3 regions of the Hydrogenophaga sp. RWCD_12 genome follow, and region 2 is predicted to be linked to each of the others. Evidence: predicted binding sites of a transcription regulator. Region 2 holds the regulator's gene; each other region holds the start of a gene.

The links. The regulator sigma-54, encoded in region 2, starts transcription at its own class of promoters, with help from an activator protein. The targets are predictions, from matches to a motif close to TGGCANGNAANCTGCTTT.
Region 1: the regulator sigma-54 is predicted to act here: its motif matches at 8,223-8,240, upstream of ACLIJ1_RS19080 (PQQ-dependent catabolism-associated beta-propeller protein).
Region 3: the regulator sigma-54 is predicted to act here: its motif matches at 8,815-8,832, upstream of ACLIJ1_RS21430 (pilin).

What each region holds. Positions count from the first base shown of each region.
Region 1 is NZ_JBKIXC010000005.1:110,102-120,261, reverse strand. Features, by position in the region: gene ACLIJ1_RS19120 (DUF5666 domain-containing protein) at 1-268, shown strand, start outside; gene ACLIJ1_RS19115 (hypothetical protein) at 318-884, opposite strand; gene ACLIJ1_RS19110 (c-type cytochrome) at 860-1,183, opposite strand; gene ACLIJ1_RS19105 (PQQ-dependent methanol/ethanol family dehydrogenase) at 1,347-3,035, opposite strand; gene ACLIJ1_RS19100 (quinoprotein relay system zinc metallohydrolase 1) at 3,322-4,317, opposite strand; gene ACLIJ1_RS19095 (quinoprotein dehydrogenase-associated SoxYZ-like carrier) at 4,314-5,114, opposite strand; gene ACLIJ1_RS19090 (ABC transporter permease) at 5,133-5,972, opposite strand; gene ACLIJ1_RS19085 (branched-chain amino acid ABC transporter substrate-binding protein) at 5,954-7,153, opposite strand; gene ACLIJ1_RS19080 (PQQ-dependent catabolism-associated beta-propeller protein) at 7,150-8,154, opposite strand; gene ACLIJ1_RS19075 (tripartite tricarboxylate transporter substrate binding protein) at 8,519-9,388, shown strand; gene ACLIJ1_RS19070 (ATP-binding cassette domain-containing protein) at 9,385-10,155, shown strand.
Region 2 is NZ_JBKIXC010000006.1:360,357-370,516, forward strand. Features, by position in the region: gene ACLIJ1_RS22820 (flavin monoamine oxidase family protein) at 1-508, opposite strand, end outside; gene ACLIJ1_RS22825 (LysE/ArgO family amino acid transporter) at 523-1,161, opposite strand; gene ACLIJ1_RS22830 (HTH-type transcriptional regulator ArgP) at 1,273-2,178, shown strand; gene ACLIJ1_RS22835 (PsiF family protein) at 2,315-2,752, opposite strand; gene argS (arginine--tRNA ligase) at 2,899-4,572, shown strand; gene ACLIJ1_RS22845 (SPOR domain-containing protein) at 4,586-5,284, shown strand; gene ACLIJ1_RS22850 (thiol:disulfide interchange protein DsbA/DsbL) at 5,360-5,998, shown strand; gene lptA (lipopolysaccharide transport periplasmic protein LptA) at 6,137-6,787, shown strand; gene lptB (LPS export ABC transporter ATP-binding protein) at 6,784-7,566, shown strand; gene rpoN (RNA polymerase factor sigma-54) at 7,579-9,210, shown strand; gene ACLIJ1_RS22870 (THUMP domain-containing class I SAM-dependent RNA methyltransferase) at 9,336-10,160, shown strand, end outside.
Region 3 is NZ_JBKIXC010000006.1:42,356-52,515, forward strand. Features, by position in the region: gene recA (recombinase RecA) at 1-269, shown strand, start outside; gene recX (recombination regulator RecX) at 278-727, shown strand; gene argC (N-acetyl-gamma-glutamyl-phosphate reductase) at 738-1,661, opposite strand; gene sucC (ADP-forming succinate--CoA ligase subunit beta) at 1,848-3,008, shown strand; gene sucD (succinate--CoA ligase subunit alpha) at 3,025-3,918, shown strand; gene ACLIJ1_RS21410 (Stp1/IreP family PP2C-type Ser/Thr phosphatase) at 4,110-4,898, shown strand; gene ACLIJ1_RS21415 (FHA domain-containing protein) at 4,938-5,558, shown strand; gene ACLIJ1_RS21420 (CHASE2 domain-containing protein) at 5,614-7,845, shown strand; gene ACLIJ1_RS21425 (3',5'-cyclic-nucleotide phosphodiesterase) at 7,886-8,689, shown strand; gene ACLIJ1_RS21430 (pilin) at 8,875-9,477, shown strand; gene ACLIJ1_RS21435 (pilin) at 9,754-10,160, shown strand, end outside.

The sequences.
Region 1 (10,160 bases), on a different contig from region 2:
CGAAATCCACGGCACGGTGAGCAACGGCGTGATGGTCGCCAGCCGCGTCCAGATCGAGGATCACTCGGGCGGCAGTTCGTCCAGTTCCGGATCGGACGACGACAAGGACGACCACAACTGCTCGTCCACCACGAAGTCCAGCTGCGACGACGGCAAGGACGACGACAAAGACGACGACAAGGACGACAGCCGCTGCACCACCACGGCCGCGACAGGCGGCACCAAGTCGTCCGACTGCGACGACGACAAGAACCGCGGCAAGCGCTGAGTCACCAGCCGTTCAGATCGGTACCACGGGGCCGTGTGCCCCGTGACCGTCACTCGATGCGCAGTTGCTGGATCCAGCGCGCGCCGGGCGCGAAGTCGTCGCGCTCCATCGGGCCGTAGGGCGGCAGGCTGAGATCGTCGGGCGGCGAACCGATGCGGTTGAGGTCGATGGCCTGCGGCTTGCCCACCAGGCCGCTCTCGGTCTGCACCAGCGTGAAGATGACGCCATTCCAGAGTTTGGCGCCGAAGTCTGCCGGCAACTTGTAAAAGAACAGCAGGTTGTGCTCAAGCCAGGCCCAGTCACCAGCCGACACGGTGGCCGGGTTGGCGTACGGATACGGAACGAAGCAGCTGACCTCCTGGGCGGCGGGCAGGCACTTGAACTCCCGCATCGACAGGAAATGGTCCTTCATCACCGCGTGGTCCATCTGCACGCGAAAGCTGGCCTTGCCTGCGGCCGCTGGACGAAAGGTGATCGCTCCGATGCGCGTGCGCTGGCCGTCGCGGGTGACGGCCACGATGGACTTCTCGCCGTCGGGCAGCGCCGCTTGTGCAGCGGCCACGCCGGCGATCAAGGCAAGAAAGAGCCCGCTCAGGGCTTGGTGGACAGCACCCATTGGGCCAGGGTCTTGATGTCGGCTGCGCTCATGCTGGGGTGCGGCGGCATCGGGATGCGGCCCCATTTGCCCTTGCTGCCGTACTGGATGGACTGGACCAGGGTGGCCACCGCGTCCTTGTCGTCCTTGTACTTTTCTGCGACCGAGGCGTAGGCCGGGCCCACGATCTTTTCCTTGGCCGAGTGGCAGGACAGGCATCCGTTGTTCTTGGCCAGTTCCATGGCAGCAGCTTCGTCAACGGCGTGGGCAGAACCCGCGGCAAGCAGCAGGCTGGAGGTGAGGATCAGGAAAGTACGCATGGCTCAGCAAGGGAAAAGAGTCTGAAAAAAGAAAAAGGACAGGAGCACTTCGACAACAACAGAAGAAGTGCTCCTGTCCGGCACACACCGAGGAACCGGCTTCACCGGGCCTCAGGTGTGGTCCCCCCTCAGGGGGGAAGCCGCGTAGCGGCGCAGGAGGGAATCACTTCGCCAGCTTGAAGGTCCAGACGGAACCACCCTGTTCGAGGAAGTTCACGCGCTTGGCCACTTCGCCGCCCCACAGCGGAACCGCACCACCCCAGCCGGACACGACGGAGATGTACTGCTCGCCACCTTCCTTCCAGGTGATGGGAGGCGCAACGATGCCGGAACCAGTCTGGAACTTCCAGACGATCTTGCCGGTCTTGGCGTCGGCGGCCTGCAGGTAGCCTTCAGGCGTGCCCCAGAACACCAGGTCGCCGGCGGTCAGCACACCACCCCACAGAGGAGCGTTGTTCTTGACTTCCCAGACGATCTTGCCGGTCTTCGGATCGACCGCGCGCATCGCGCCGATGTAGTCGTCGTTCAGCGGCTTGATCGTGAAGCCAGCACCCAGGTAGGCAGCGCCCTTCTTGTAGGTGATGGGTTCGTTCCAGATCTCCATGCCCCATTCGTTGGAAGGCACGTAGAACAGGCCGGTCTTCGGGCTGTAGGCCATGGGCATCTGGTTCTTGCCACCCAGGAAGCCAGGTGCCGAGAACACCGACTTGCCCTTGGTGCCGTCACCGCCAGCGGCCGTCGGGTCGCCAGGACGGTTGGCCGGGTCGAAGTTCGGGCGGCCCGTCTTGAGGTCCACGCCGGTGGCCCAGGTCACCTTCTTGACGAACGGGAAGGCGTTTTGCAGCTTGCCGTTTTCTGCGTCGATCACGTAGAAGAAGCCGTTGCGGTCTGCCTTGGCGCCCATGCGCTTGCCGCCCATGTCGAAGGTGATGAACTCGTTCACACCGTCATAGTCCCAGCCGTCGTTCGGGGTGGTCTGGTAGTGCCACTTGATCTGGCCCGACTTCACGTCGATGGCGACGGTGGACGCCGAGTACAGGTTGTCGCCCTGACGCACGTGGCTGTTCCACGGGCCGGGGTTGCCAGTGCCGAAGTAGGCCAGGCCGGTCTTGGGATCGTAGGTGCCGCCCAGCCAGGTGGCTGCGCCGCCGGTCTTCCAGGTCTCACCCGGCCAGGAGGCGTTGGTGGTACCGGTGATGCCGTTTTCCTTGCCGTCCTTGTAGCCCATGTGGCCTTCGACCACCGGACGCGTCCAGACCATCTTGCCGGTCTTGGGATCGCGGGCCTCGACACGGCCGATCACGCCGAACTCGCCGCCGGACACGCCGGTCAGCAGTAGGCCTTCGGCGATCAGGGGCGCAGCGCTGTAGCTGTAGCCCGCAGAGTAGTCGTCGATCTTCTCGCGCCACACCACCTTGCCGGTGTCCTGGTCCAGGGCCACGAGCTGGGCGTCCAGCGTGCCGAAGATCACCAGGTTGTCGTACAGGGCAGCGCCGCGGTTGATCACGTCGCAGCAGGGCATGATGCCTTCGGGCAGACGGTGCTCGTACTTCCAGAGCTTCTTGCCGGTCTTGGAGTCGACCGCGAAGATGCGCGAATAGGACGCGGTGACGAACATCTTGCCGTTGTGCACCAGCGGCTGCGATTCCTGGCCGCGCTGTTTTTCACCGCCGAACGACATCGACCACACCGGGACCAGCTTGGAGATGGTCTTGGAATTGACGTCGTTGAGGTCCGAGTGGCGCTGGCCCTGGGTACCCATGCCCCAGGTCAACACGTTTTCGGGGGTGGCCGCGTCTTTGGCGATCATGGCGTCGGTCACCTGCGCGCTCACCTGTGCGGTGGCGGCCATGACCAGAAGGCTCAATAGGGTGCGTTTCACTGTGGGTCTCCTGCTCGTTCGAAGGTTGATGGCTTTTCGGTGGTTGGTGACGTCTGACCGCTCTCGTGGCTCCGACCCTCCGGTCTTCGACGTTCACGCCACCCGAAGTTGGCAACTTCTGTGCCAGCAAAAGCCCTAGGGTTTATACGGACGCTGCAGCGCATCAAACGCCGCCGAAAGCCCTTGAGCCGACCCCAACTGCGCCAAAGGCCTGCCACTGCGACAGGACACCTTTGTGACACTGTTCAAAAATGTGTCACTTCGCCGGCCCGGCCAGCACCTTCTGTTCGAAGTGCGGATACCACTGCGTGAGGCTGCGGTGGAACTCCGCCGGCTGCGCGGCCCAGCGCGCGAAACGCTCGGGCACCGGCGTGCGCAGCACCTCGCCGAGGTCCAGGCCCCGCTCTGCAGCAGACTGCATGGTCGTGGTCAGCCACTGCAGCCAGTCGCGCGTCTGCCGCAGGCCCGCAGGGCCTTCATGCACCCGGCCGTGGCTGGGCACCACCGCCCGCACCGCACCGCTGGCGATCTTCTGCTCCAGCGCGCCCAGGCTGGCTTGCCAGGCGGCGAAGTCGGCATGCGGCGTGGTCGGCACGCGTTCGGCGAACACGAGCCCGCCGGTGAACAACACGCCGGTCGTGTGGTCCAGCAGCACCAGGTCGTCACCGGTGTGGCCATGGAGGCGCCACATTTCCAGCCGGTGGCTCCCGAGCTGCTCGGTGCGCGGCAGCGTCTTCGGGTCGATGGCCTGCTGTGAAGGTGTCGACTCGCTGCCCTTCATCCAGTCGCCGCACAGGCGGTACAGGTTGTCGGCGTATGCGCCACCTTCGGCCTTCATGCCGGCGATGCTGCCGGCCAGCGCCAGCGTCGGGCGGTCGGTCCAGGCCTGGTTGCCGAAGAAATAGTCGGGGTGCAGGTTCAGCTGCAGCACGCGCAGCACGGGCTCCTTCGTCACCCGTTCGATCGCACGCCGCTGCTGCTCGCCGTACAGACGCGACGGTCCGGTGTTGATCACCAGCACGCCCGCGCCGGTGGCGATGAAGGCGGTGTTGATGATGTTGCAGCCGTTGGCGCGGCTGAAGTCCGCCACCTCACCCTCGATCACCCAGGTGTCGGCCGCGATCTGGCGCGGCTTGAGGTCGTAGTCGAGCCGGACCACGTCAGGGACCGAGGCGGGTGGCGGGACCGGAATGGTCTGCGCCTGCGCCGACATCACGCACGCAATGAGCAACGGCAGAGCGATGCGCTTCATGTCCGCAGCTCCGCATCGATGCGGTTGCCGTTGTTGTCGCGGCCTACCAGGCGCAGGCTGGGCGGCAGCTGGGTCGGCAGCTCGAAAGTGATCAGCGGGTTCTCCGACACCGGCTCGTGCAGCACCAGACGCCACCAGGCCAGCCCGCCGGCGTCTTCGAGTTGCAGGTTCTCGATGTGGAACGACGGGATGCCGGAAACCAGACCGGTGTCCATCGGGTGCATGACACGCAGGCGCAAGCGGCGGCTGCCCTCGATGACGTTGTTGAAGAAGCGCGCCTGTACCTGCCCCAGCGTCTTGCTCCACGAGCCGTCGGCGCGCGTCAGGCCGGGCACGGTGCACCCCCCGCCCGAAGCCTGCACCCAGGTGCTGCCCACATGCCACTGGCCATCCATGGTTTGCACGAAGGCCCGCACCGGGGAAGCCTGTTCCATGCGAATGCGGAACGCCAGCATCGGCAGAGAACGCAACGGCTCGAATTCCAGCACCTGGCGCACCGGGTTGCGGTCGACCGCCACACGGATGCGCTGCACCCCGCCGCCGGTGCCTGAGAGTCCGCGCGCGTCGACCAGCAGCGGCACGTTCATCGCGTCGTCGGCGAAGTCCGGTCCCTTGACGATCACGGCATCGCTGAACTTCGCCACCGCCTTGCCAATGGTCTGCTCGCGCAGGCTGGGGTACTGCATGGAGCCCAGCGGGTCACCGCCGGTCTGGTCTTCCTGCGCGTGAACCACAGGCCAGCAGGCCAGCCCGGCCACACCGGCGGCGAAATGGCGACGGGTCAAAGGCATTGGCATGAATGGGCTCCGGAAAAGTCAGCCGCGCTGGCGGATCCAGCCACGCTGCGGGTCGTAGCCCCAGAGCGCCGCCAGGAAGAACACGGCGGTACAGCCCAGCACCACGGCCCATGCCGTGCCGTTGAACTGACCGTACATGGCAAAGCGCATCGCTTCCACCGCGTGCGTGAAGGGGTTGAACTCGGCCAGCTTGAGCAGCCACCACGCGCCCGACTCCTCCAGCTTCCACAGCGGGTAGAGCGCGGGGCTGATGAAGAACATCGGGAAGATCACGAAGTTCATCGTGCCGGCGAAGTTCTCCAGCTGCTTGACGTAGACCGACAGCACCAGCCCGACCGAGGCCAGCATCACCGCCGCACAGACCATGGACAGCAGCAGCCACGGCAGGTGCTCCAGCGGCACCTCGACCCCGAAGGCCCAGGCAATGAGAAGGAACACCGTCATCTGCAGCACCGACAGGCTGGTGCCCGCCAGCAGCTTGAACGCCAGCAGCCAGCCGCGCGGCAGCGGTGCCGTCAGCAGCAGGCGCATCACGCCCATCTCGCGGTCGTAGACCATTGAGAGCGAACTCTGCATGCCATTGAACAGCGCCACCATGCCCAGCAGCCCGGGCACCATGTAGACCTTGTATTCGATGTAGGTCTCGTAGGGCGGCACGATGGCCACGCCGAACACGTTGTGAAACCCGGCCGAGAACACCACGAACCACAGCAGCGGCCGCACCAGCGCCGAACCCAGGCGCGAAGGCTGGCGCAGGAAGCGCCCGATCTCGCGGCCCACGACCGCCCGCAACGCGCGCAGCAGGTGAGGCAGCAGTGCGGGCGCGGGATCGACGGGGCTCAGGGTCGTTGCTTGCATGTGCTCTCCGCTTCGTCCACACCCAGCGTGTCCATCACTTCCTTGGGATGCAGCACGCCGTCGACCGGCGCCACACCGGCGACACCGTCGACGTGGCTCAGGAAGACCGGCTGGCGCAGCTGGCCGTCCCAGGCTCGGAACGACAGGCGAGGCCCCTTGAAGCCGTCGACGCCCACGGCACCGCCGCGCAAGGCCTTGAGCTGTGCGGCAATCGGCGCCTTGGGCTGTTCGGCCAGCACGGTCGCGATCGCACGGCCGGCGGTCCACGCAGCCCAGTCGTGTCCGCTCATGGGGCGACCGGCCTTCTTCGCGAAGCGCCGCGAGAGCTGCGGCCCGCCGTTGCGTTCCCACAGAGGATGCCAGGGTGCCGCCACCAGACCGTTGGCGCTCACCACCGGCCGCGGCCATTGCGTCGCATAGGGCACGGTGCGCGCGAACTCGCCGTCGCTGTCGAGCACCGCGACCACATCATGCTCGCGGTCGCCCGTGAGCAGCCGCACGTTGGCCAGGTCGCGCTCGCGCGGATCGCCGGTCAGCTTGAAAGGCTTGAGCTGCGTCGTCTTGATGCCATAGCGCTTGGCCGAGCGGTTGAAGGCTTCCAGCTCCAGCACATCTTCCGGCAAGGCGCCCTGCAGCACCAGCGCCTTGCGCCAGTTGCGCGCCGCCAGGTACTGCGCCAGCGCGTCACTGAACATGGCGCGGCTCGGATAGGTGTGCAGCAGATACGCTGCGCATTGCGCGCCGCGCAGCGCATCGTCTTTCTGCCCGCTGTTGATCACGATCGCACCACCCAGCGCGGCCGGCGCCGCCTGCACCAGCGCATTGAGCTCCGGCACCGGCAGGTCGGCCACCACGTGCTGCACCTTGGCCGCCTTGAGATCGGCGAGCACCTTCGGCAAGGCCGCCACGTTGGGCAGCACCACGTCCCGGACCACGAGTTCGATCCCGGCGGCATCGAGCTCGAACGCCGAGTCTTCGGCCGCCAGCTTGACCCCGTCGATGGCGCGCCCGGTCGGGTGACCGGGATAGGCCTTCTCCATGCGGCGCGGCGCAAAGCGCGGGTCGCCGTCGAGCGACACCACGGCGACCGTGACCTTGGTCGCGGCCAGCGACGGCAGTGCCGCCGCCAGCACCAGCGCGCCGGCCAGGGCGCGCAGCGGCTTGCTCAGGCCTACGGTCATTTGGAAACCAGGATCGTGTGGGGCACACGGCCGGCCGGCACCGTCTTCAGCGCCTTGCCCGAGGCGGTGTCGATCAGCGTCATGTCGTCCGACATGCCGTTGGCCACGAACAGCGTCTTGCCGTCGGGAGAAAAACCCAGCCCCCAGGCCCGTTTGCCCACCAGAACCTGGCTTTTCACAGTCTTGCTGGCCACATCCACCTCGGCCACGTGGTTGGCGCGGCCCAGACCCACCCACATGCTCTTGCCGTCCGGGCTGATGGCCATGCCCACCGGGGTGATGTCGTTCTGGCGCATGCCCTTGACCTCGAACTTGATCTTCTGCTTTTCGGTGTGGGTCTTGGTGTCGACCACGCTCACGGTCGCATCCAGCTCGTTGGTGACCCATAGCTCGGCGCCGTCGGGCGACATGACGAAACGGCGCGGGCGCTTGCCGACCTTGATGTTCTTGGTGACCTTCTTGGTGGCCAGATCGATCACGTGGACCACATTGGCAACCTCGGAGGTCACATAGGCCGTCTTCCCGTCGGCTGTGACCAGCACGCCTTCGGGCTCCCCGCCGGTCTTGACCTCGAACAGCGCCTTCTTCGTGGCGATGTCGTAGACCGCCATGACGCTGTCGTCTTCGATCGACACGTAGGCGGTCTTGCCATCGGGGCTGAGGTCGAACATCTCGGGGCTTTCACCCAGCGGTACGGTGCCATCCATCTTGCCCGCGCCCACATCCACCACACCCATGGCATTGCTGTCGCCGCAGATCACGTAGATCTGCTTGCCGTCGGCGTTGAACGACATGTCGCGCGGACGCTTGCAGACATCGATCGCGGCCTGGCGCTCGCCCGCCGTGTTGAAGACGTAGATCTTGTTGTCCTTCTCGCTGGACACGTAGACCTTGCTCTGGGCGTGGGCCGGGAGGCTGAAGGCGAGGGTTGCGCCAGCGGCACACAGGGCCGCGGTCAGGGCGCGCAGGGAATGCGAAGCAAAGCTGGCGCAAAGGGCCATGGTGTGTCTCCTACTGTTTTGCGAAACCCGGGCACCAATGGCCCGGTGCGCCCGAAGCGCGCGATCATTCTGCAAAATCGGTGCCAACAGAATTCGGCTGGTACAGGAACGGAATTTGCCTGATCATGCCGCGTCCCGGGGGCTTTCCGAGGGACATGAGACTATCAGGCCACGCATGAGACACACACCGCCGCGACCAGCGTTCAAAAATGACACAGGGATAACCCTGACTCGATCCAGCCGGCCGAACACTGCCGTCTCGCGAAGGGACTTTCTCGGTGCCGCCGGTGCGCTCGCGCTGACCGCTGTCAGCCCCCTGGCGCAGGCACAGGCGCCCTTCCCTTCAAAACCGATCCAGCTCATCGTGCCCTGGCCCGCCGGTGGACAGACCGACCTGACGATCCGCATCCTGGCCGAAGAAGCCGAACCCCTGCTGGGGCAGCCCATCGTCGTGGTCAACAAGCCCGGCGCGGCCGGCACCATGGTCGCGCCAGCCCTGAAGGCCGCCGAGCCGGACGGGCACGTGATCGGACAGGTGCCGCTCACCGTCTACCGCCACGCGCTCATGAACCATGTGAACTGGGACCCGGTGACCGACCTCGCCCCGATCCTGCAAGTCTCGGGTGTGAGCTTCGGGCTGCTGGTGCCCGGCAACAGTCCGTTCCGAAACGTCGCCGACATGATCGACTGGGCCGTCAAGCGTCCGGGCGAACTCATCATGGGCTCGACCGGCGTCGGCACCACGGCTCACCTCGCGATGGAAGAGATCCTGCTGCAAAACAACGTGAAGTACGTGCACGTGCCGTACAAGGGCACGGCCGACCAGATGCTGGCCATCGCGGGCGCCCAGATCATGGCCGGCGTGAACTCGACCGGCTTCGCTCCCTGGGTTGAAAAGGGCCAGATGCGGCTGATCGCCACCTTCAACGCAACGCGAAGCAGCCGCTGGCCCGAGGTGCCGACCATGCGCGAGCTGGGCTACCCGCAGGCGGTCTACACCTCGCCCTGGGGCCTTGCAGCGCCCGCCGGCACGCCCGAGGCAGTGATCCAGAAGCTGCACGATGTGTTCCGCCGTGCGATGAACGCCGAGCGCCACACGTCGGCGCTCGCGCGCTATGAGCAGACGCTGGAATACCTCGGCACGCGCGACTACCGCCAGTCCGTCCTCGTCACCGTCGAGCGCGAAAAGAAACTCCTCGCCCGCATGAACCTGCTGGCCAAACCCGCCTCATGACCGAACCACTCGCCCAAGCCCCCGACACCGTGGTCCACACCGTCCTGAAAGCCGACGGCCTGCACAAGGCCTACAACGGCAAGCCGGCGCTCAAGGGTGTGAGCTTGCAGGTGCAGGCCGGCGAAATGCTGGCCCTGCTCGGCCCCAACGGTGCCGGCAAGTCCACCCTGCTGCAACTGCTGACCGGCCTGTTCACCCCCGACCAGGGCAGCATCGAGGTCCTCGGGCAGGACATGCGCCAGCACCCGGCGCGCGCCCTCTCGGGCCTGGGCGTGGTGTTCCAGCAGAGCGCGCTCGACATGGATTTGTCGGTGATGGCCAACCTGCTGTTCCACACCGACCTGCACGGCATTCCGCGCAAGACGGCGCGCGAACGCATCGATACGCAGCTCGCTGCCATCGGCCTGCAGGACCAGGCCAAAGCTGTGGTGCGCAGCCTCTCGGGCGGCACGCGGCGCAAGGTCGAACTGGTGCGCGCGCTGCTGCACAGGCCGCGCGTGCTGCTGATGGACGAAGCCACCGTCGGCCTGGACCCGGCCTCGCGGCAGCAACTGCTGGACTCCGTGCGCGGCCTGTGCCGCGATCAGGGCCTGGCGGTGCTGTGGGCCACCCACCTGATCGAGGAAGTGAAGACCGCCGACCGCCTGCTGCTGCTGCACCAGGGCACGGTGCGCTTCGATGGCCACATCGACGCCTTCATGGCTGCCGCCGAAGGCCCGGACTTCCAGACCGAAGTGCTCAAGGCGCTGCAGAAACCAGGGCTGTGAGCCCT
Region 2 (10,160 bases):
CGCCGAAGCCGAGCTCGTCCAGCGCGCCCGCCCAGGCGTCGGCCACCTCGCGGAACAGCGGCGGCAGGTCGGCCAGCGTGCGGGCGTAGTGCGTCTGTCCTTCCAGATCGACCACCGTGCTGCCCGCGGCGGGCGTGAGCGGGTTGGGGAAGGGCTTCGTCTGCAGGCCCAGCAGGTTCACGTAGTGGAAGAAAGCGGTGGACGAGGCCGGAAAGCGCATGCCGCCCAGTTCGGCGATCACGCCCTGGCCGCCCTCGAAGGGCTGCGAGCGCAGCCGTCCGCCCATGCGCGAGGCTTCGTAGATGACGGGCTTAAGGCCCAGCTTCATCAGCTCGTAGGCCGCGGTCATGCCGGCCATGCCGGCGCCGACGATGGCGACTTCGGTGCCGTGCGCACTGGGCGGCAGCGTGGCCAGGCCCTGCGGGTGCTGGAGCCAGTCGTCGTAGGCGAAGGGAAAGTCCGGGCCGAAGATGGTGACCGGGGCGTCGGCGGGGCGGGTGGTGGTCATCGCAGCTCCTTCGGTCAGATCAGTCCGGCCAGCAGCCAGGCGGCCGTGCCCCACATCATCAGCGCCACGGCGCCGTCCAGCACGCGCCAGATGTGCAGCGAATTCAGCCGGCGGCCAAGCCAGAAGGCGGCGGCGCCGAGCAACAGGAACCACACCAGCGAGCCGGTGGCGGCGCCCAGGCCGAACACCTTGCTGCCCTGGCCATAGGCCAGCGAGGCGGTGCCGATCAGCACGGCGGTGTCCAGCCAGGCGTGCGGGTTGAGCCACGAGAAGGCCAGAGCCGACAGGATGGCTTGGCGCTGGGTCACCGCAGGCGGCGCATGTTGGGGCGTTGCGCCGGCCGGCGCGGCGACGGGCTGGCGCGGACGGAGGAAGCGCTGGAACGCCTGCCAGCCATACACGCCCAGAAACAACACGCCGGCACCGATCAGCGCGCCCAGCAGCTTGTCCGACAGGCCGCCAAGCTGGGCCAGGCCCAGCACGCCCAGCGAGATCAACACGATGTCGGCCAGTGCGCAGACAGCCACGGTAAGCCAGAGGTGCTGGCGCTGCAAGCCCATGCGCAGCACGTGCGCGTTCTGCGGACCGATCGCCATGATCAGCGACAGACTCAGCACCATGCCGGAGGTGAAGGTGGGGAAGGCTAGGGTCATGGCACTGGAATCCGGAAGAAGAATGAATGGAATGGCCGCAGTGTGAGCCTTCCTGGATTTTTGTTAAACAGATTCAACTTAAAATGAGATCGCTCAAGAAATAATTGATTCATGCTCGATGCCCGTCCCCTCGAAGCGCTGGCCGCTGTGGTCGACCACGGCGGGTTCGGGCCGGCCGCCCAGGCGTTGAACCTGACGCTGGCGGCGGTGTCCTTGCGCATCAAGTCGCTGGAGGAGCAGCTGGGTCAGCGCCTGCTGGTGCGCGGCAAGACCGTGCGCCCGACGGAGGCGGGACAGGCGCTGCTGGCGCATGTGAAGCAGGTCAAGCTGATGGAGACCGACCTGCTGGCCGGCTTGCGAGGCGATGCGGCGCGGGCCGGCGACGGCTGGCAGAGCCTGAGCGTGGCGATCAACGCCGACTCGGTGGCGGGATGGTTCCTTCCCGGAGTGGCGCCGCTGCTGCAGCGCCACCGCCTGCTGCTGGACGTGGTGATCGACGACCAGGACCACACGCACGCGCTGCTGCGCAGTGGCGATGTGATCGGCTGCGTCACGGCGCTGGCCGAGCCGATGCGCGGCTGCGTGGCCGAACCGCTGGGCGTGGCGCGCTACTGCTGCGTGGCGTCGCCTGACATGGTGGCGCAATGCCGCACGGCCGCCGGCGCGGTGTCACCGCACCAGCTGCTGGCCCAGCCGGCCATCATCTTCAACCGCAAGGACGCGCTGCAGGACGCCTTCCTGAAACAGCACTTCGGTCTGAGCCAGCCCAACTACCCGCGCCACTACGCACCGGCGGTGGACGCGTTCGAGAAAGCGATCGAACTGGGACTGGGCTGGGGCATGGTGCCCGAGCAGCACCTGCCGGGGAGGCCAGGGATGCAGGAACTGTTGCCGGGTGCCACGGTGGACGTGACCCTGTACTGGCAACACTGGGCGCGGGAACCGCTGTCGGCACAACGCCTCACGCAGGCGGTCAAGGAAGCGGCACACACGGCACTGCCGCAGGCAAGAAACTGAACAGCATCGGGAGATTGGCCGGGCAGAGGTCGGAGCGCATGCCCGATCCAGACACACCGCGGATCCGGCTCCGCCGGTCCGCAGGTGTGGTCCCCCCGCGCAGCAGGGGGGAAGCCGCCTCAGCGGCGCAGGGAGGTCAGCCCTTCAGGCAGGTGCTCATGAACTTCTTGCGTTCGTCGCCCTTGAGCGCCTTGGTCTTGGCGTCGGCGTTGCAGGTCTTCATCTTGTTTTGCTGGCTGTTGCCGCCGGCGGCAGCTTCGTCGCCGGAGAGGCAGGACTTCATGAACGACTTGCGCTCGTCGCCCTTGAGGGCCTTGGCCTTCGGGTCGGCGTTGCAGGTCTTCATGCGGTTCTGTTGCTCGGTCGGCTTCTTGTCCGCGGCCGGGGCAGCGGCTGCAGCAGCAGGCGCAGCGGCGGCGGGCGCAGCAGCCGGGGCCTTGGCGGCGGCAGGTGCTGCAGCAGCAGCGGGCGCAGCAGCAGGCGCCTTGGCCGGGGCAGCAGCGGGGGCTGCGGTCTGGGCCATGGCCATGGAAAGGGAACCGGTCAGGGCGATCAGGGTCAGCAGATGTTTCATGTCTTGCCTTTGGGTAGGAATGAGCCCGGGATCGGGCGCAGGCACGATACACCTTTTTTTCTTAAGGCTTTCTGACGGGGTGCCCCGGGTTTTCCAGAGCACCGTCTGACGGTGTCGGGTCGCCCGCCACCTAAAATCGCTGCCCTATGCTCAAGATCAAACAGGAACTGCTGGCCGGCCTCGCACAGGCGCTGGACCAGCTCTCGCCCGGCGCCGGCGACAAGGCCGCCTTCGAATCCCCCAAGGTGGCTGCCCACGGCGACTACGCCATCACGGCCGCCATGCAGCTGGCCAAGCCGCTCAAGCTCAATCCGCGCCAGGTCGGTGAATCGCTCAAGGCCGCACTGTTGGCCCTGCCGGTCTACCAGCAGTGGGTCGCCGACATCGAAATCGCTGGCCCTGGCTTCCTCAATCTGCGCCTCAAGCCAGCAGCCAAGCAGGCCATCGTGACCGAGGTGCTGCAGGCCGGTGACAGCTTCGGCGTGCAGCCATCCAACGGCCAGCGCCTCATGGTCGAGTTCGTGTCCGCCAACCCCACCGGTCCGCTGCACGTGGGTCACGGCCGCCAGGCCGCACTGGGCGACGCGATCTGCAGCCTCTACAGCACCCAGGGCTGGAACGTCCACCGCGAGTTCTATTACAACGACGCGGGCGTACAGATCGGGACATTGGCCACCAGCACGCAGCTGCGTGCCAAGGGCTTCAAGCCTGGCGACGCCGAGTGGCCCGAAGCCGCCTACAACGGCGACTACATCCAGGACATCGCCAACGACTTCCTGGCGAAGAAGACTGTGCACGCCGACGACCGCGAGTTCACCGCCAGCGGCGACGTGAACGACCTCGACAGCATCCGCCAGTTCGCCGTGGCCTACCTGCGCCACGAACAGGACCTGGACCTGCAGGCCTTCCAGGTGAAGTTTGACCACTATTACCTCGAATCCAGCCTCTACACCAGCGGCCGCGTAGAGGCCACGGTGAAGAAGCTGGTGGACGCCGGCAAGACCTACGAGCAGGACGGCGCGCTGTGGCTCAAGTCCACCGACTACGGCGACGACAAGGACCGCGTCATGCGCAAGGGCGACGGTTCGTACACCTACTTCGTGCCCGATGTGGCCTACCACATCAGCAAGTGGGAACGGGGCTTCACCAAGGTCATCAACATCCAGGGCACCGACCACCACGGAACGATTGCGCGCGTACGCGCCGGCCTGCAGGCCGCGGGCGTGGGCATTCCCCAGGGCTACCCCGACTACGTGCTGCACACCATGGTGCGTGTGGTGCGCGGTGGCGAGGAGGTGAAGATCAGCAAGCGCGCCGGCAGCTACGTGACCCTGCGCGACCTGATCGAGTGGACCAGCAAGGACGCGGTGCGCTTCTTCCTGCTCAGCCGCAAGCCCGACACCGAATACACCTTCGACGTCGACCTCGCGGTGCAGAAGAACAACGACAACCCGGTCTACTACGTGCAGTACGCCCACGCGCGCATCTGCTCGGTGCTGGCCGCCTGGGGCGGTGACGTGGCCTCGCTGGCCGGTGTCGACCTCTCCCCGCTGGACACGCCGGCTGCGCAGTCGCTGATGCTGCTGCTGGCCAGGTACCCGGCCATGCTGACCTCGGCGGCCAACGACTTCGCGCCGCACGACGTGACCTTCTACCTGCGCGAACTGGCCGCGGCTTACCACAGCTACTACGACGCCGAGCGCATCCTGGTGGACGACGAAAAGGTCAAGCTGGCGCGCCTGGCCCTTGTCCGGGCAACCGCGCAGGTGTTGCACAATGGCCTGGCTGTGCTGGGCGTGAGTGCCCCGCAGAAGATGTGAGAACCCTCGATCCATGAACACTCGTTTCCCGCAGGCCCACGGACAGCGTGGCGGAACCCTGGTCGGCTTCGTCGTCGGCCTGCTCATCGGTCTGGGGCTTGCCCTGTCGGTGGCGGTGTACGTGACCCGTGTGCCGGTGCCGTTCGTGGACCGGGGCGTGACGCGCAAGCCCGCCGAAGACGCGGCCGAGGCCGAGCGCAACAAAGGCTGGAACCCGAACGCCGGGCTGGTCAACAAGGCGCCGCCGCTGCCCACGCCGCCAGCCCCCGAGGTACCGGTTGGAACCGACGCGGCTTCCACCAAGGACGCCAAGGACAACAAGGACAACAAGGACAACAAGGACGCCGCTGCCAAACCCGACGCCAAGCCGGCCGACACCGCGGCCGCGAAGCCAGGCGCCGACCCGCTGGGCGATCTGGTGAAGGCCAAGACCGGTGCGGCGGGAGCCGATCCGGCGCCGGCGGCTGGCGCCGATCCGTTCAGCTATTTCGTGCAGGCTGGTGCGTTCAAGTCGGCCGAAGAGGCACAGGCGCAGAAAGCGCGCCTGGCGATGCTGGGCATGGAAGCGTCGATCACCGAGCGCGAACAGTCTGGCCGCCAGGTGTTCCGGGTGCGCATGGGACCTTTCAACCAGAAGGGCATGGCCGATGCAACGCGCGAGCAGCTCGAAACCAACGGTGTCGAAGCCGCACTGGTGCGGGTGCAGCGCTGAACCCCGCGCCAGCCCCGGGGGAACTTTTCCCGGTCCGGCGAGCCTGAACCGGGTCATTTCAAGGAGTTTGAATCCATGCAACGTCGAGATTTTTCCCGTGGCCTGATGGTTGCCGGTGCCGCAGCGGCCACAGGGCTGGCCCTGTCGCCCGCCATGGCACAGCGGGTCGCCTTCAAGGAAGGCACGGACTACACCAGGCTGGCCAAGCCGGCCCCCACCGACAGCCCGGCAGGCCAGGTCGAGGTGGTCGAGTTTTTTGCCTACAGCTGCATCCACTGCTTCAATTTCGAGCCGGTGTTCAGCGATTGGATCAAGAAGCAGCCGGCGAATGTGACCGTGCGCCGCGTGCCGGTGGCCTTCAACCAGAACTTCGTGCCGATGCAGCGCCTTTACTTCACGCTCGAAGCCATGGGCCTGCTGGAGCAACTGCATGGCAAGGTATTCAAGGCATACCACGAAGAGCGCCTACCGCTGACCACGCCGCCGGCCATCCTGGCCTGGGTGGAAAAGCAGGGCGTCAACCGCGAAAAGTTCAGCGCCATTTACGACGGTGCGGCGGTCAAGTCGGCGCAGAAGGCCGTGGGCCTGCAGGACGCCTATCAGGTCGAGGGCACGCCCGCCCTGGGCATCGCCGGGCGTTTCTACATCCCGGGTCAGGGTCCCAAGACCCTCCTGGTGGCCGATTCGCTGATCGCTGAGGCCCGCAAGGGCTGACCGATCGGCCCGTTCGCATCGCACAAGGCCCGCTCCGAGCGGGCCTTGCCGTTTCCAGGCAGGAATCATCTCTTGTCAAGGGCACGAATTGCACTTGGCACCGCTACAATGAATGCAAGATCTGTGCCCCCAAAAGCCATGCACCAACACGTCAAACCCTCCCGCCCGATCGCCTGGTTGTTTGTTGCGGCCGTCGGCCTGCTGTCGCCCTGGGTGGCGCAGGCGGAAAAAGCCGACAAGGACAAGCCCATGAACGTGGAGGCCGATGCCCTGCGTTACGAAGAGAACCGCCAGACCAGCGTGTTCAACGGCAACGTGGTGCTGACCAAGGGCACGATCGTCATGCGCGGCTCCAAGCTGGACGTGCGCCAGGATGCCCAGGGCAACCAGCTCGGTCTGCTGGTGGGTACGCCCGCCACCCCCGGCTTCTTCCGCCAGAAGCGCGAAGGCCTGGACGAGTGGATCGAGGGCGAAGGCGACCGCATCGAATACGACAGCAAGGCCCAGACCGTGCTGTTCACTGGCCGCGCCGTGCTGCGCCGCTACCGCGGTACGCAGCTCAACGACCAGAGCGTGGGCAGCGAGATTCTCTACAACAGCCAGACCGAAGTGTTCACCGTCAAGGGCGGGGTTGACAGCAAGACAGCAGCCAACCCCTCCGGTCGCGTGCGCGCCATGCTGACGCCGATTCCCGAAGAGGAAAAGGCCGGCAAGACACCGCCTCCCCAGCAGCCGGCCGAGCCGGCCACGCTACGTCCAAGCGTCAAGATCACCGAGCCCAAGAAGTGACCGCAATTGCCGCCAGCCCACAGGGCGCTGTGGCGGGACAGAGCCGCCTGGAGGTCCATGGTCTGAAGAAGGCCTATGGCAGCCGCAAGGTGGTCAAGAACGTCTCGCTGTCCGTCGACAAGGGTGAGGTGGTCGGTCTGCTCGGCCCCAACGGCGCTGGCAAGACGACCTCTTTCTACATGATCGTCGGGTTGCTGCGTGCCGACGGCGGCCAGATCCTGCTCGACGGTGAGCGTATCGAATCCCTGCCGATTCACCGCCGCGCCCGTCTGGGTCTGGGTTATCTGCCGCAGGAAGCATCGATCTTCCGCAAGCTCACGGTCGAGCAAAACGTGCGCGCCGTCCTGGAACTGCAGCACAACGAGCAGGGCGAGCGGCTGTCGGAAGACGAAATCCGCAGCCGGCTCGACGAGCTGCTCAAGGACCTGCGGGTGGACCATCTGCGCCTTTCACCGGCGCCCGCGCTGTCTGGCGGTGAGCGCCGCCGGGTCGAGATCGCCCGTGCGCTGGCGACGCGTCCCCGTTTCATCCTGCTGGACGAGCCTTTTGCCGGCATCGACCCGATTGCGGTGCTGGAAATCCAGCACATCATCAGCTTCCTCAAGTCGCGCGGCATCGGTGTGCTGATCACCGACCACAACGTGCGCGAGACCCTGGGCATCTGCGACCACGCCTACATCATCAGCGATGGTCAGGTGCTGGCCAGCGGCACGTCCGCCGAGATCGTGGAGAACGCCGAAGTGCGCCGCGTCTATCTCGGCGAAAACTTCCGCATGTGATGCACTGAGCGGATGAAGCAAGGTCTCTCGCTGCGGGTTTCGCAGCATCTCGCCCTCACTCCCCAGCTGCAGCAATCGATCCGGCTGTTGCAGCTGTCCACGCTTGAAATGGCGCAGGAAGTCGAGCAGATGCTCGACGAGAACCCGTTCCTGGACCGCGGCGAAGAAACGGCCGAGCGCGAGGAATTTGGTGTCGACACGGTCGACGCGCCAGTAGTAGCGGCTGACCAACTGGCGGAGGCTGCGCAGCCTGCGCCGGAACCGCGCCTGCCGGAGGCCGACACCCGGACATCGACGACCGAATCGTCCGAGAGTGGCGCCGCTGACGAGGTCGAGAGCCGCCTCGACGGGGCCTCGCCCGTGGAAGAGAGCTGGGAAGGCGATGGCACGGTCGAGATGGCGCCCGACGACAGCGAGTGGGGCGGTGACGCGCCCGCGCGCAACAACAATGCCTCCGGCGGCGACGATGAAACCGCGACCGCGGCCGAACTGGCCCGCGAGCCGGTCAGCCTGCAGGACCATCTGCACGAGCAGGCGCGCTGCCTGCGGCTGTCCGACGAAGACGCCGCCGCCCTGTATTTCCTGATCGAGTCGCTCAACGACGACGGTTACCTCGAAGAAAGCCTGCACGACCTGGCGCGCGCCTGCTGGCGCCTGACGGCCTCGGCGCAGGTCCCGGCCGACACCGAGCCGCCGTTCGAAGAAGTTGAAGCCATCGAGCAGCGGCTGGGCACGGCGATGCAGTGGCTGCAGCAGATGGAACCCTCCGGCGTCGGTGCCCGCGATCTGGGCGAGTGCCTGCGGCTGCAGATCCTGGAATTGCGCAACACGCCCGCGGCCCGCGCGGCCCTGGCGATCTGCGAGCAGCCGCTGGAGCTGATCGCCAAACGCGACATCAAGCGCCTGTGCGCGACCACCGGCCAGGACGACGAGGCTGTGCGCTCCGGCCTGGCGCTGATTGCGCGGCTGGAACCCAAGCCAGGCCGGCGCTTTGTCGATGTCGAGCGCAACGTCGTGGTGCCCGACGTGATCGTCACGCGCGCCGGCCGCGGCTTCAAGGTCACGCTCAACGCCGAGGTCATGCCGCGCCTGCGGGTGCACGATGTGTACGCCAACGCCATGCGTGGCCGCGGTCGCGATGGCGGCGGCGAAGCGGGCCACGCGGCCATGCAGCAGCGCCTGCAGGAAGCGCGCTGGTTCATCAAGAACATCCAGCAGCGCTTCGACACCATCCTGCGCGTCTCCAGCGCCATCGTCGAACGCCAGCGCAACTTCTTCATGCACGGCGAACTCGCCATGCGACCGCTGGTGCTGCGCGAGATCGCCGACGAGCTGGGACTGCACGAATCGACCATCAGCCGTGTGACCACCGCCAAGTACATGGCCACGCCGTTCGGCACCTACGAGCTCAAGTATTTCTTCGGCTCGTCGCTTGGCACCGAGACCGGCGGCAACGCGTCGAGCACGGCCGTGCGCGCCCTGCTCAAGCAGTTCATCGCGTCCGAAGAGCCTTCCAAGCCTCTGTCGGACAACCAGCTCTCGGACTTGCTCAAGGAGCAGGGCATCGAGTGCGCGCGCCGCACGGTCGCGAAATACCGCGAGGCACTGCGCATCGCGCCCGCGAACCTTCGGAAAGCTTTGTAACCCCCTGCGCCGCTTCGCGTCACCCCCCAGGGGGCTGCACCAACGGCCCGGCAAAGCCGGTTCCGTGGTGCACGCTGGAAGGGGCTGTGCCAAACGTGCGGTGTTTGTTCGTTAGGTTTCCATTCATGAACCAGCTTCAACTCTTCCTCCCCTGCGCCGCTGGCGTGGAGGACTACCTGGCCGCCGAGGTCACGCGCATCACCGGCGCGACCGAGGTGCAGAAGTGGCGCGCGGGCGTGGCATTGGAGGCTTCGTGGCGCGATGCGCTCAAGCTCAACCTGCATTGCCGCCTGGCGCAGCGGGTGCTGGTGCAGCTCTGGCACGGCGGCTACCGCAGCGAGAACGACCTGTATGCCGCGGCCAGCGAGGTCGCCTGGGAAATCTGGTTCACGCCGCAGCAGACCATCAAGGTCGAGGTCACGGCCCAGCACAGTCCGCTCAAGAGCCTGAACTTCGCGGCACTGAAGATCAAGGACGCGGTCTGCGACCGATTCCGCGACCGGCGCGGCGAGCGGCCCAGCGTCAACACCACCTGGCCCGACGTGCGCCTCTATGCCCACCTGACCACCGACACGGTCAGCCTGTACATCGACACCTCGGGTGAGCCTCTGTTCAAGCGGGGATGGCGCGAGGACAAGGGCGACGCCCCGCTGAAGGAAACGCTGGCGGCGGCCATGATCGCGGCCACGGGCTGGAACGGCGCCGAGGCGGCCACCCTGGACGACATCGTGCCGCTGTACGACCCCTGCTGCGGCAGCGGCACGGTGGCGATCGAAGCGGCGCAGATCGCGTTGCACGTGGCGCCAGGCCTGCAGCGCCGCTTTGCCTTCGAGAAGCTGTTGCCGTTCCAGCCGCACGTCTGGCATGCACTGAAAGATGAGGCGGCAAAACAGCGCCGCGACTGGCCGGCCGGCCGCAAGCCCATCGTGTTTGGCAGCGATGTGGCGTTC
Region 3 (10,160 bases), 320 kb from region 2:
AGATCCTGGACCTGGGTGTGGTGCACCGGGTGATCGAGAAGTCGGGCGCCTGGTACGCCTACAACGGCGAGAAGATCGGCCAGGGCCGCGACAACGCGCGCGAGTTCCTCAAGGAGAACCCCGAGTTGCGCGTCGAGATCGAGAACAAGGTGCGCGACGAGCTGGGTGTCCCGCTGCTGCCGGTCGACGCGTCGGCCCAGGAAGCCGCTGCACCGGCCGCCAAGGGCAAGAAGGCCAAGGCCGCCGCCGAAGCCGAGGCCGCTGAATAAGCCCGGCGGTGGGGTTCGACAAGATCTCGCTCAAGGGTCGCGCGCTGCGGCTGCTGGCCGGGCGGGAGCACTCCCGCGCCGAGCTGGAGAAGAAGCTGGCGCCCCACGAAGAGGAGCCTGGCGAACTGCAGCGCGCTCTCGACGAATTGCAGGCCAAGGGGTTCATCAGCGACCGGCGGGTGGTCGAGTCGGTGATCCACCGCCGCGGCGCCCGGCTGGGCGCCAGCCGTGTCAAGCAGGAACTGCAGGCCAAGGGCATCAGCCTCGACTGCATGGCGGACGCGCTGGAGAGTCTGCGCGGTACCGAGTTGCAGCGTGCCCGCGAGGTCTGGCGCAAGAAGTTTGGCGAGCCGGCCGCCGACCCGGCAGGGCGCGCCAGGCAGATGCGCTTTCTCGCTTCGCGCGGCTTTGGCGCCGAAGCGATTCGGCGCGTCGTGGCCGGGAACGAGGACGACTGAGTCGGTGGGGTTAAACCCCCAGCATGAGCTGCAGGTTCTGCACGGCGGCGCCGCTGGCGCCCTTGCCCAGGTTGTCCAGACGCGCGATCACGACGGCTTGGCGGTGTGCTTCATTGGCGAACACGCGCAACTCCAGCTTGTTGGTGTCGTTCAGCGCGGTGGCATCCAGCTTGCCGTCGGCGGTCGCCGGCAACACACTGACCCAGCCGCCAGCAGCGACGCTGGCCGCGTAGTGCGCCACCAGCGCATCGTGCAGCTCGCTGGCCTTGGGGCTTCCCGGCAATTCGTCCAGATGCAGCGGCAACTGCACCAGCATGCCCTGGCGGAAATTGCCCACGGCCGGGATGAAGACGGGACGGCGGGCCAGGCCGGTGTAGCGCTGGATTTCGGGAATGTGCTTGTGCGCCAGACCCAGCGCGTAGGCTTCGTGCAGCGGTGCGGTGCCGGCTTCATATGCCTCGATCATGCTGCGGCCGCCGCCCGAGTAGCCGCTGACCGAAGGCAGCGACATCGGGAAGTCCTTGGGCAGCAGGCCGGCGTCCACCAGCGGGCGCAGGATTGCGATGGCACCGGTGGCGTAACACCCTGGATTGGCGACGCGGTCGGCCTTTTGCACAGCCTCGCGCTGGCCAGCACTCAGTTCGGGAAAGCCGTAGGCCCAGCCGTCGTTGCAGCGGTGGGCGGTCGACGCGTCGATGATGCGCGGCTTGTGGCCGGGCAGACTGTCGATCATGGCCACCGACTCGATCGCCGCATCGTCGTGCAGACACAGGATCACCAGGTCCGCTTCTGCCATCAGGGCCTTCTTGGCTTCGGGGTCCTTGCGGCGCTCGGGAGCGATGCTCAGCAATTCGACGGCGGGCATCTGCTGCAGCCGTTCGCGGATCTGCAGGCCCGTGGTGCCGGCTTCGCCGTCGATGAAGATCTTGGCCATGGCGGGGTCCTCTTTTGTCAGTTGGGATTCAGCGACCGGATCCTATAATTATGCATTATGTGAGCGGCCACTCACCTGTTTGGTGCGTCGCAACATGATACAGTCGTCGGTTGCCGTGTCCACAAGCCCGCGCACCGGCTGTGCCATTTGGCCGGATCGAACAACCCCCAGTCCGAGAGAGACCTCATGAAGATTCACGAGTACCAAGGCAAGGAAATCTTGCGTCAGTTTGGTGTGCCGGTTCCGCGCGGAATTCCCGCGTTCACGGTGCAGGAAGCCGTTGAAGCCGCACAAAAGCTTGGTGGCCCGGTCTGGGTGGTGAAGGCCCAGATTCACGCGGGTGGCCGTGGCAAGGGTGGCGGTGTGAAGGTCGCCAAGTCGATCGACGATGTGAAGGCGCGCGCTTCGGAAATCCTGGGCATGCAGCTCAAGACCCACCAGACTGGTCCTGAAGGCCAGAAGGTCCGCCGCCTGTACATCGAAGACGGCGCCGACATCAAGAACGAACTGTACGTCTCGCTGGTCACCGACCGCGCGACGCAGAAGGTGGCCCTGATCGCATCCAGCGAAGGCGGCATGGACATCGAGGAAGTGGCGCACTCCACGCCCGAGAAGATCATCACCGAGATGATCGACCCGCTGACCGGCATCACCGAAGCACAGTCGCGCAAGGTCGCAGCCGCCATCGGCCTGACCGGCGCTTCCATTGATCAGGCGGTCGACATCTTCGCCAAGATCTACAAGTGCTACATGGACACCGACGCGTCCCTGGTCGAGATCAACCCCCTGAACTGCGACTCCAAGGGCAACCTGATGGCCCTGGACGCGAAGTTCAACTTCGATTCCAACGCGCTGTTCCGCCACCCCGAGATCGTGGCGTTCCGCGATCTGGACGAAGAAGATCCGGCAGAAATCGAAGCCTCCAAGTTCGACCTGGCCTACATCTCCCTGGACGGCAACATCGGCTGTCTGGTGAACGGCGCCGGCCTGGCCATGGCCACCATGGACACCATCAAGCTGTTCGGCGGCGAGCCGGCCAACTTCCTGGACGTGGGCGGCGGCGCCACCGCCGAGAAGGTCACCGAAGCCTTCAAGATCATGCTCAAGAACACCAAGGTCAAGGGCATCCTGGTCAACATCTTCGGCGGCATCATGAAGTGCGACACCATCGCCACCGGCGTGATCACCGCCTGCAAGGCGACCAACCTCAGCGTGCCGCTGGTGGTGCGCATGAAGGGCACCAACGAAGAGCTGGGCAAGAAGCTGCTGGCCGAATCCGGCCTGCCAATCATCGCCGCCGACACCATGGCCGAAGCCGCGACCAAGATCGTCGCCGCCGTCAAATAAGCCCGGAGAAGAAACCATGTCGATCTACATCAACAAAGACACCAAGGTCATCACCCAGGGCATCACGGGCAAGACCGGTCAGTTCCACACCGAGAAGTGCCAGGAATACGCGAACGGCAAGAACTGCTTCGTGGCCGGCGTGAACCCGAAGAAGGCCGGCGAGTCGATCTTCAACATCCCGATCTACTCAACCGTCAAGGAAGCCGCCCAACAGACCGGCGCCACCGTGTCGGTGATCTACGTGCCGCCGGCCGGCGCCGCCGCCGCCATCTGGGAAGCCGTTGAGGCCGATCTGGACCTGGCCGTCTGCATCACCGAAGGCATTCCGGTCAAGGACATGCTGGAAGTGCGCAACAAGATGAAGGCCAAGGAAGCCGCCGGTGGGAAGAAGACCCTGCTGCTGGGCCCCAACTGCCCCGGCCTGATCACGCCCGACGAGATCAAGATCGGCATCATGCCCGGCCACATCCACCGCAAGGGCCGCATCGGCGTCGTGTCCCGTTCGGGCACGCTGACCTATGAAGCCGTTGCGATGCTGACCGAAGTCGGCCTGGGCCAGTCCAGCGCCGTCGGCATCGGTGGCGACCCGATCAACGGTCTCAAGCACATCGACGTGATGAAGGCCTTCAACGACGATCCTGACACCGACGCCGTCATCATGATCGGCGAAATTGGTGGCCCGGACGAAGCCGAAGCCGCCCAGTGGTGCAAGGCCAACATGAAGAAGCCGATCGTCGGCTTCATCGCTGGCGTGACCGCGCCTCCCGGCAAGCGCATGGGCCATGCCGGCGCGCTGATCTCCGGCGGTGCCGACACGGCCGATGCCAAACTGGCCATCATGGAAGAGTGTGGTTTCATCATCACGCGCAACCCTTCCGAGCTGGGCAAGCTGCTCAAAGCACAGCTCTGAGGCTGGCTTCCTCTCTGAAGAGAATGAACAAAGGCAACGCTCGCGTTGCCTTTGTTTTTTGAGGAAGGTGCTACTTGTGCACAGCCTGGTGCGAATATCCGCAGGCAACGGTCGGGACTGTCCCGATTCGTGACAAATGTCGCGACGGACAGGCACCTCAAGCCCCGTTTCAGGCTATAAAACCGATCTACATGATTTTTGAGTACTACAGCCAGACCGACCCCGGGTTGATTCGTGAAAACAACGAAGACTCGGTTTCGCTCGACACCGCCAATCAAGTGGTGGTGTTGGCCGACGGCATGGGTGGGTACAACGCCGGCGAGGTGGCCAGCGCCATGGCCACCAGCTTCATCCACACCGAGCTGGGGCGTTGGATCGGCGAGGGGGGGCAGGAAGCACCGGTGCGCGAACTCAAGCGCGCGATGGAAATCTGCGTCGACAACGCCAACCGCTCCATTTTCAACGCAGCCAATTCCAACCCGCTGTATGCGGGCATGGGAACCACCCTGGTGATGGGTGTCTTTCAGGGAACGCGGGCGATGATTGGCCACGTCGGCGATTCGCGCTGCTACCGATTGCGCGGCAATACCCTGCAGCAAATCACCCGGGACCATTCCCTGTTGCAGGAGCAGATCGACGCGGGACTGATTTCGCTCGAGCAGGCGCAGTTCGCCACGCACAAGAATCTCGTGACCCGCGCATTGGGTGTGGAAGACACCGTGTTGCTCGAAGTGAACGAATTCCGGGTGGAAGACGGCGACCTGTACCTGTTCTGTTCCGACGGGTTGAGCGACATGGTTCCGGATCCCCGGATTGCCGCGATCCTCATGGAAGACGCACCACTGGATCAGATCGGGCGGACGCTGGTCGAGGACGCCAATGGCTGTGGTGGGCGCGATAATATTTCGGTGATACTGGCACTGGCCCGGGCCAAGCCGGTCCGCAGGGGTTTGTTGTCGCGTATGCTCGGACAGCAGTAATCAATTAGTTTCGTTTCCAAGGTTCCACAGGAGTCGGCCATGCCGAAAATGATCGTTTCCATCGATGGCGTTGTCATCAAGGAGGTGCAGCTCACGAAAGACCGCACCACCCTGGGCCGTCGTCCATACAACGACATCGTCATCGACAACCTGGCGGTCAGTGGTGAGCATGCCGTGATGCAGATGTCTGGCGCCGAGGTGTTCCTCGAAGACCTCAACAGCACCAATGGCACTTACGTCAACGGCAAGGCGATCAAGAAACAGCAGCTGCAGAACGGCGACACGGTCGAGATCGGCAAGTACAAAATCAAGTTCGTGCACGACGGTGCGTCCGACGGTCACGAAAAGACGACGGTGATCAATTCCGGCGCCGTGGTAGGGGCTGAACCCGCCATGGTGGGCAACGCGGCCATCCGAGTGATGTCTGGCGCGGCTGCAGGCCGCGAGGTGCCTCTGGTCAAGGTGGTCACCACCATCGGCAAGCCTGGGGTGGCGGTGGCGGCCATCACGCGCCGGCCGCACGGCTATGTGGTGGCGCTGGTCGAGGGTGCGGTCAAACCGACCATCAACGGCACCGCCCTGACCACCGAAGCGGTGAACCTGCACAACGGCGACCTGATCGAGCTGGCCGGCACGCAGATGCAGTTCGTGCAGTCCTGACCGGATGTACCCGCAGGCGCGCTGAACGGGTGCCTGCCTCTTCCCGCGACGTTTCATGCAGGCGCTGAGCAGACACGGCCCCCGTGTGGCCGTCACGCTGCTGCCCTTGCTGTTCGCTTTGTTGCACGTGGTCGGCGTGCTGCCTCTGGGCATCCTGCAGCGCCTGGACCACATCATTTACGACGCGCGTCTGCGCTGGACCATGCCGGGGACGCTGGATCCACGGATCGTGATCGTTGATGTGGACGAGAAAAGCCTTGCCGAAATCGGTCAATGGCCCTGGCCGAGGGACCGCATGGCCGAGCTGGTTGACCAGCTGTTCGTGCAGCAAAGCGTGGCGCTGGTGGGCTTCGACACGGTGTTTGCCGAAGCGGATCGCAGCACGGGGCTGCCCCAGCTGGAGCGGCTGGTCCGGCAGGAACTTCGCGACCAGCCGGGATTTGCCGATCAGCTGAACCGGCTGCGGCCCCAGCTGGATCACGACCAGCGTTTGGCCAATGCCTTGCGCGGGCGGCCAGTGGTCATGGGCTACTACTTCTCCAGTGAGGCACAGGCGCGTGCGTCCGGGCAGTTGCCGGCGCCGGCCTGGCGCAAGGAGAGCCAGGCCGGTGGTCATATCCAGGCCCTTCACTGGACCGGCTATGGCGCCAACATCGCGCCGTTGGCCGAGGCGGCTCCGGCGGCGGGCTTCTTCAACACCGTGCCGGGCAACGATGGCGTGGTCCGTTCCCTGCCCCTGATGGCCGAATACCAGGGTGCCTACTACGAGTCACTGGCCCTGGCCATGTACCGGTTGTGGTTGGGACAGCCGGCCATTGAACCCGGGTCTCTGGTCAGTGGTGAACCGGCACCGGGCAGTCTGGTGCTGCGCTCCGACAAGGGGAGCCAGAAGATCCCGGTCGACGACCACCTGACGGCGCTGCTGCCGTTTCGGGGGAATGGTGGGCCGCAGGGCGGATCGTTCCGCTATGTCTCGGCTGGGGATGTGCTTTCCGGCCGTTTGGCCAAGGGAGAACTGGGGGGGCGAATGGTGCTGATTGGCACCACCGCGCCCGGCCTGCTTGATCTGCGGGCGACGCCGGTGGGAGAGGCCTACCCGGGCGTGGAGACGCATGCCAACCTGATTTCCGGCCTGCTGGACCGGCGCCTGATCAGCAAACCCGATTACGCCGCTGGCTACGAAGCCGTGCTGATGTTGCTGGCCGGACTGTTGCTCGCGCTCGGGTTGCCGCTGCTCAGTGCAACCCGGGCCGTCGTACTGAGCATCGGGGTGATCGGTGCGGTGGTTGGCCTGAACACCTGGCTGTATGTGGCCCACGGGCTGGCTCTGCCCATGGCCACCACGCTGGTCATGGCGGGCTTGGCCTTCGTGGTGAACATGAGCTACGGCTACCTGGTCGAGAGCCGGGCCAAGCGCGAGCTGGCGCAGCTGTTTGGCACCTACGTGCCGCCCGAGTTGGTCGACGAGATGGTCAAGGATCCGGACCGCTACAGCATGACCGCCACCACCCGGGAGATGACGGTCATGTTCTGCGACATGCGTGGATTCACCGCCAGCGCGGAGACGATGTCGCCCACGCAGTTGCAGGAACTGCTCAACATGGTGTTCAGCCGCCTGACCCACGTCATCCGCAGCCACCGCGGCACGATCGACAAGTACATGGGCGACTGCGTGATGGCGTTCTGGGGGGCGCCGGTCGACACGGCCGAGCACGCCACGCTGGCTGTGCGGGCGGCGTTGGGCATGTCGCAGGAAATCGAGCGCATCAATGCCGATCGCCAGAATGCCGGGTTGCCGGACATTGCAGTCGGCATCGGTCTGAACACCGGCGAAATGTGCGTCGGTGACATGGGGTCCGACGTGCGCCGCAGTTACACCGTCGTCGGCGATGCGGTCAATCTGGGGTCGCGACTGGAAGGTCTGTCCAAGCACTACGGTGTGTCGATCGTTGCCAGCGAAACCACCCGCCGCAAGGCACCCGGCTTCGTCTGGCAGGAACTGGATCTGGTGCGGGTCAAGGGCAAGGCGCAGGCGGTGGCGATCCACACGCCGCTGGCGGCTGGCGTGCCCGACACGGCCCTGGCCGAAGAGCTGCACCAGTGGCAACTGGTGCGCAAAGCCTGGAGGACACGAGACTGGGGTGCGTGCGAAACCCATCTGGGGGAACTGCGCGCGAGAAATGCCAAAAAAGTCCTTTACCGGCTCTATACCGAACGGGTAGGCTCCATGAAGCAGTCTCCGCTGCCCCAGGACTGGGATGGTGCGAGTTCGTTCGATACCAAATAACGGGCAGACCGCCTTCTCAGACCAACCGACGGGAATATCGATGCGGGTACGTGTGCTGGGTTGCTCAGGTGCCATTGCCCATGGCTGCCGGACCACCTCCTTTTTGCTGGACGACGACGTCCTGGTCGATGCCGGCACGGGCGTCGGAGACCTCAGCCTGGAGGAAATGGCCCGCATCGACCATGTCCTGCTGACCCATTCCCATCTCGACCATGTGGCCAGCTTGCCGCTGATGCTGGATGCCGTTGCGGCCCAGCGTCTGGCGGCCGGCGCTCCGCCACTGACGGTTCATGCGCTGCCCGGCACCATTTCCGCCCTGCAGATCCATGTCTTCAACAACCTGATCTGGCCCGACTTCGCGGCCATTCCCAGTGTGGAAACCCCGCTGATGCGCTTTGTGCCGATCACCGTCGGGGAGCAGCTTCTGGTGGGTGGCAAGCGGGTGGAGGTGCTGCCGGCGGTACATACCGTCCCGGCGGTGGGCTATGCGGTGGACAGCCCGAGCGGGCACTGGGTATTCAGCGGCGACACCGAGCGCAATCCTGCCTTCTGGAAACGCATCAACCGCCTTGATGTCGCGCTGCTCATCATCGAGACGGCGTTCAGCGACCGGGAAAAGGCCCTGGCCCAGCGCAGCCTGCATCTGTCCCCCAGCACGCTGGCCGAGGAGTTGGATCAGATCGATCGCGAGCGGCGCTTTCCGATCTACATCACCCACACCAAGCCGGCCGAAACCGGCCTGATCATGGATGAGATCCGGCGCTTCGACGAGACGCCCAACCGCGCCTCGGATGTCCGCCACGACATCCGCTGGCTGAGTGCCGGACAGACCTTTGACCTTTGACAATTTTTGCTCATCGAACTGTCGATGACAAAAATTGTCAGTAGCCGCTGGTCACGCGGGACACAAATCGTCACTGGCCACCAGCTAAGCGTGAAAAAGCGCTCGAAAACGCAGCCAGTTCTGCCTGGCACGCTCTCTGCTGAGGTGTAGTCGTTCCAACCCACAAACCCCTCAAGGAGTTTTCAATGAAGCGTTCCCTGCAAAAAGGTTTCACCCTGATCGAACTGATGATCGTGGTGGCCATCATCGGTATTCTGGCTGCGGTCGCTCTGCCCGCTTACCAGGACTACACGGTTCGTGCAAAGATCTCTGAAGGCGTGATCGCCGGTTCAGCCGCCAAGGGTGTGCTGAGCGAAGCGTTCCAGTCCGACGGTGTTACAGGCCTCGATGGTGCAGCCACTGCCATCAACGCCACGCCGTTTGCCCAGAAGCAGTCCAAGTACGTCATGAACTATTGCGTTTACAACAACGCGCAAGGCGGCGCTCCCACGGCAGCCAACTGCCCGGCATTCGCTCCGGGCGCCGCCAACTGGGTTGTTTCGGTGGCTTTGGCTGCTACTGCCGGTAACGGTATTCCCACCAACCTGAACGGATTCACGTTCAATCTGGCTCCGAACGTGCAAAACGCCGGCGTGTTTGGTGTGCCGGTCGCCGCCTCACAAGGTGCAGTGGACTGGGCTTGCACCTCCGCCACGAACGTGGCCTCCACTGGGCGCGCGCTGACCAACAACCAGGTTCCTGCAGCCAATCCAGTTCCGGCCAAGTTCATGCCTTCTGAGTGCCGTTGATCTGCCACGTATTTCAATCATCAGAAAGAGCGCTTCGGCGCTCTTTTTTGGTTTAGTGCTTCGATGGCTTTATCAACGGTTTGTATCTTGGCTAAGGTCGTGAGTGACAGTTCAGCACATGGTGACAAGAGTTGTCACTCGTCGAGGGCGATAGTGCCGGAAATAGTCACCTTCTGGTCGGAAAGAATCGAAAATTCTCTAATATGAGTCTCATTTGACTGGCACGCTCTGTGCATTGATCTCGTACCGTTCAACTAAGCCGTCTTGGAGAGTGTTATGAATCGTTCCCTGCAAAAAGGTTTCACCTTGATCGAACTGATGATCGTGGTGGCCATCATCGGTATTCTGGCTGCTGTGGCTCTGCCCGCTTACCAGGACTACACGGTGCGTGCAAAGATCTCTGAAGGCGTGATCGCCGGTTCGGCCGCTAAGGGTGTGCTGAGCGAAGCGTTCCAGTCCGACGGTGTTACAGGCCTCGATGGTGCTGCCGCTGCCATCAACGCCATCCCGTTTGCCCAGAAGCAGTCCAAGTACGTCATGAACTATTGCGTTTACAACAACGCGCAAGGCGGCGCTCCCACGGCAGCTAACTGCCCGGCATTCGCTCCGGGCGCTGCCAACTGGGTAGTCTCTGTTGCGTTGGCAGCAACTGCTGGCAATGGCATTCCCACTAACCTGAACGG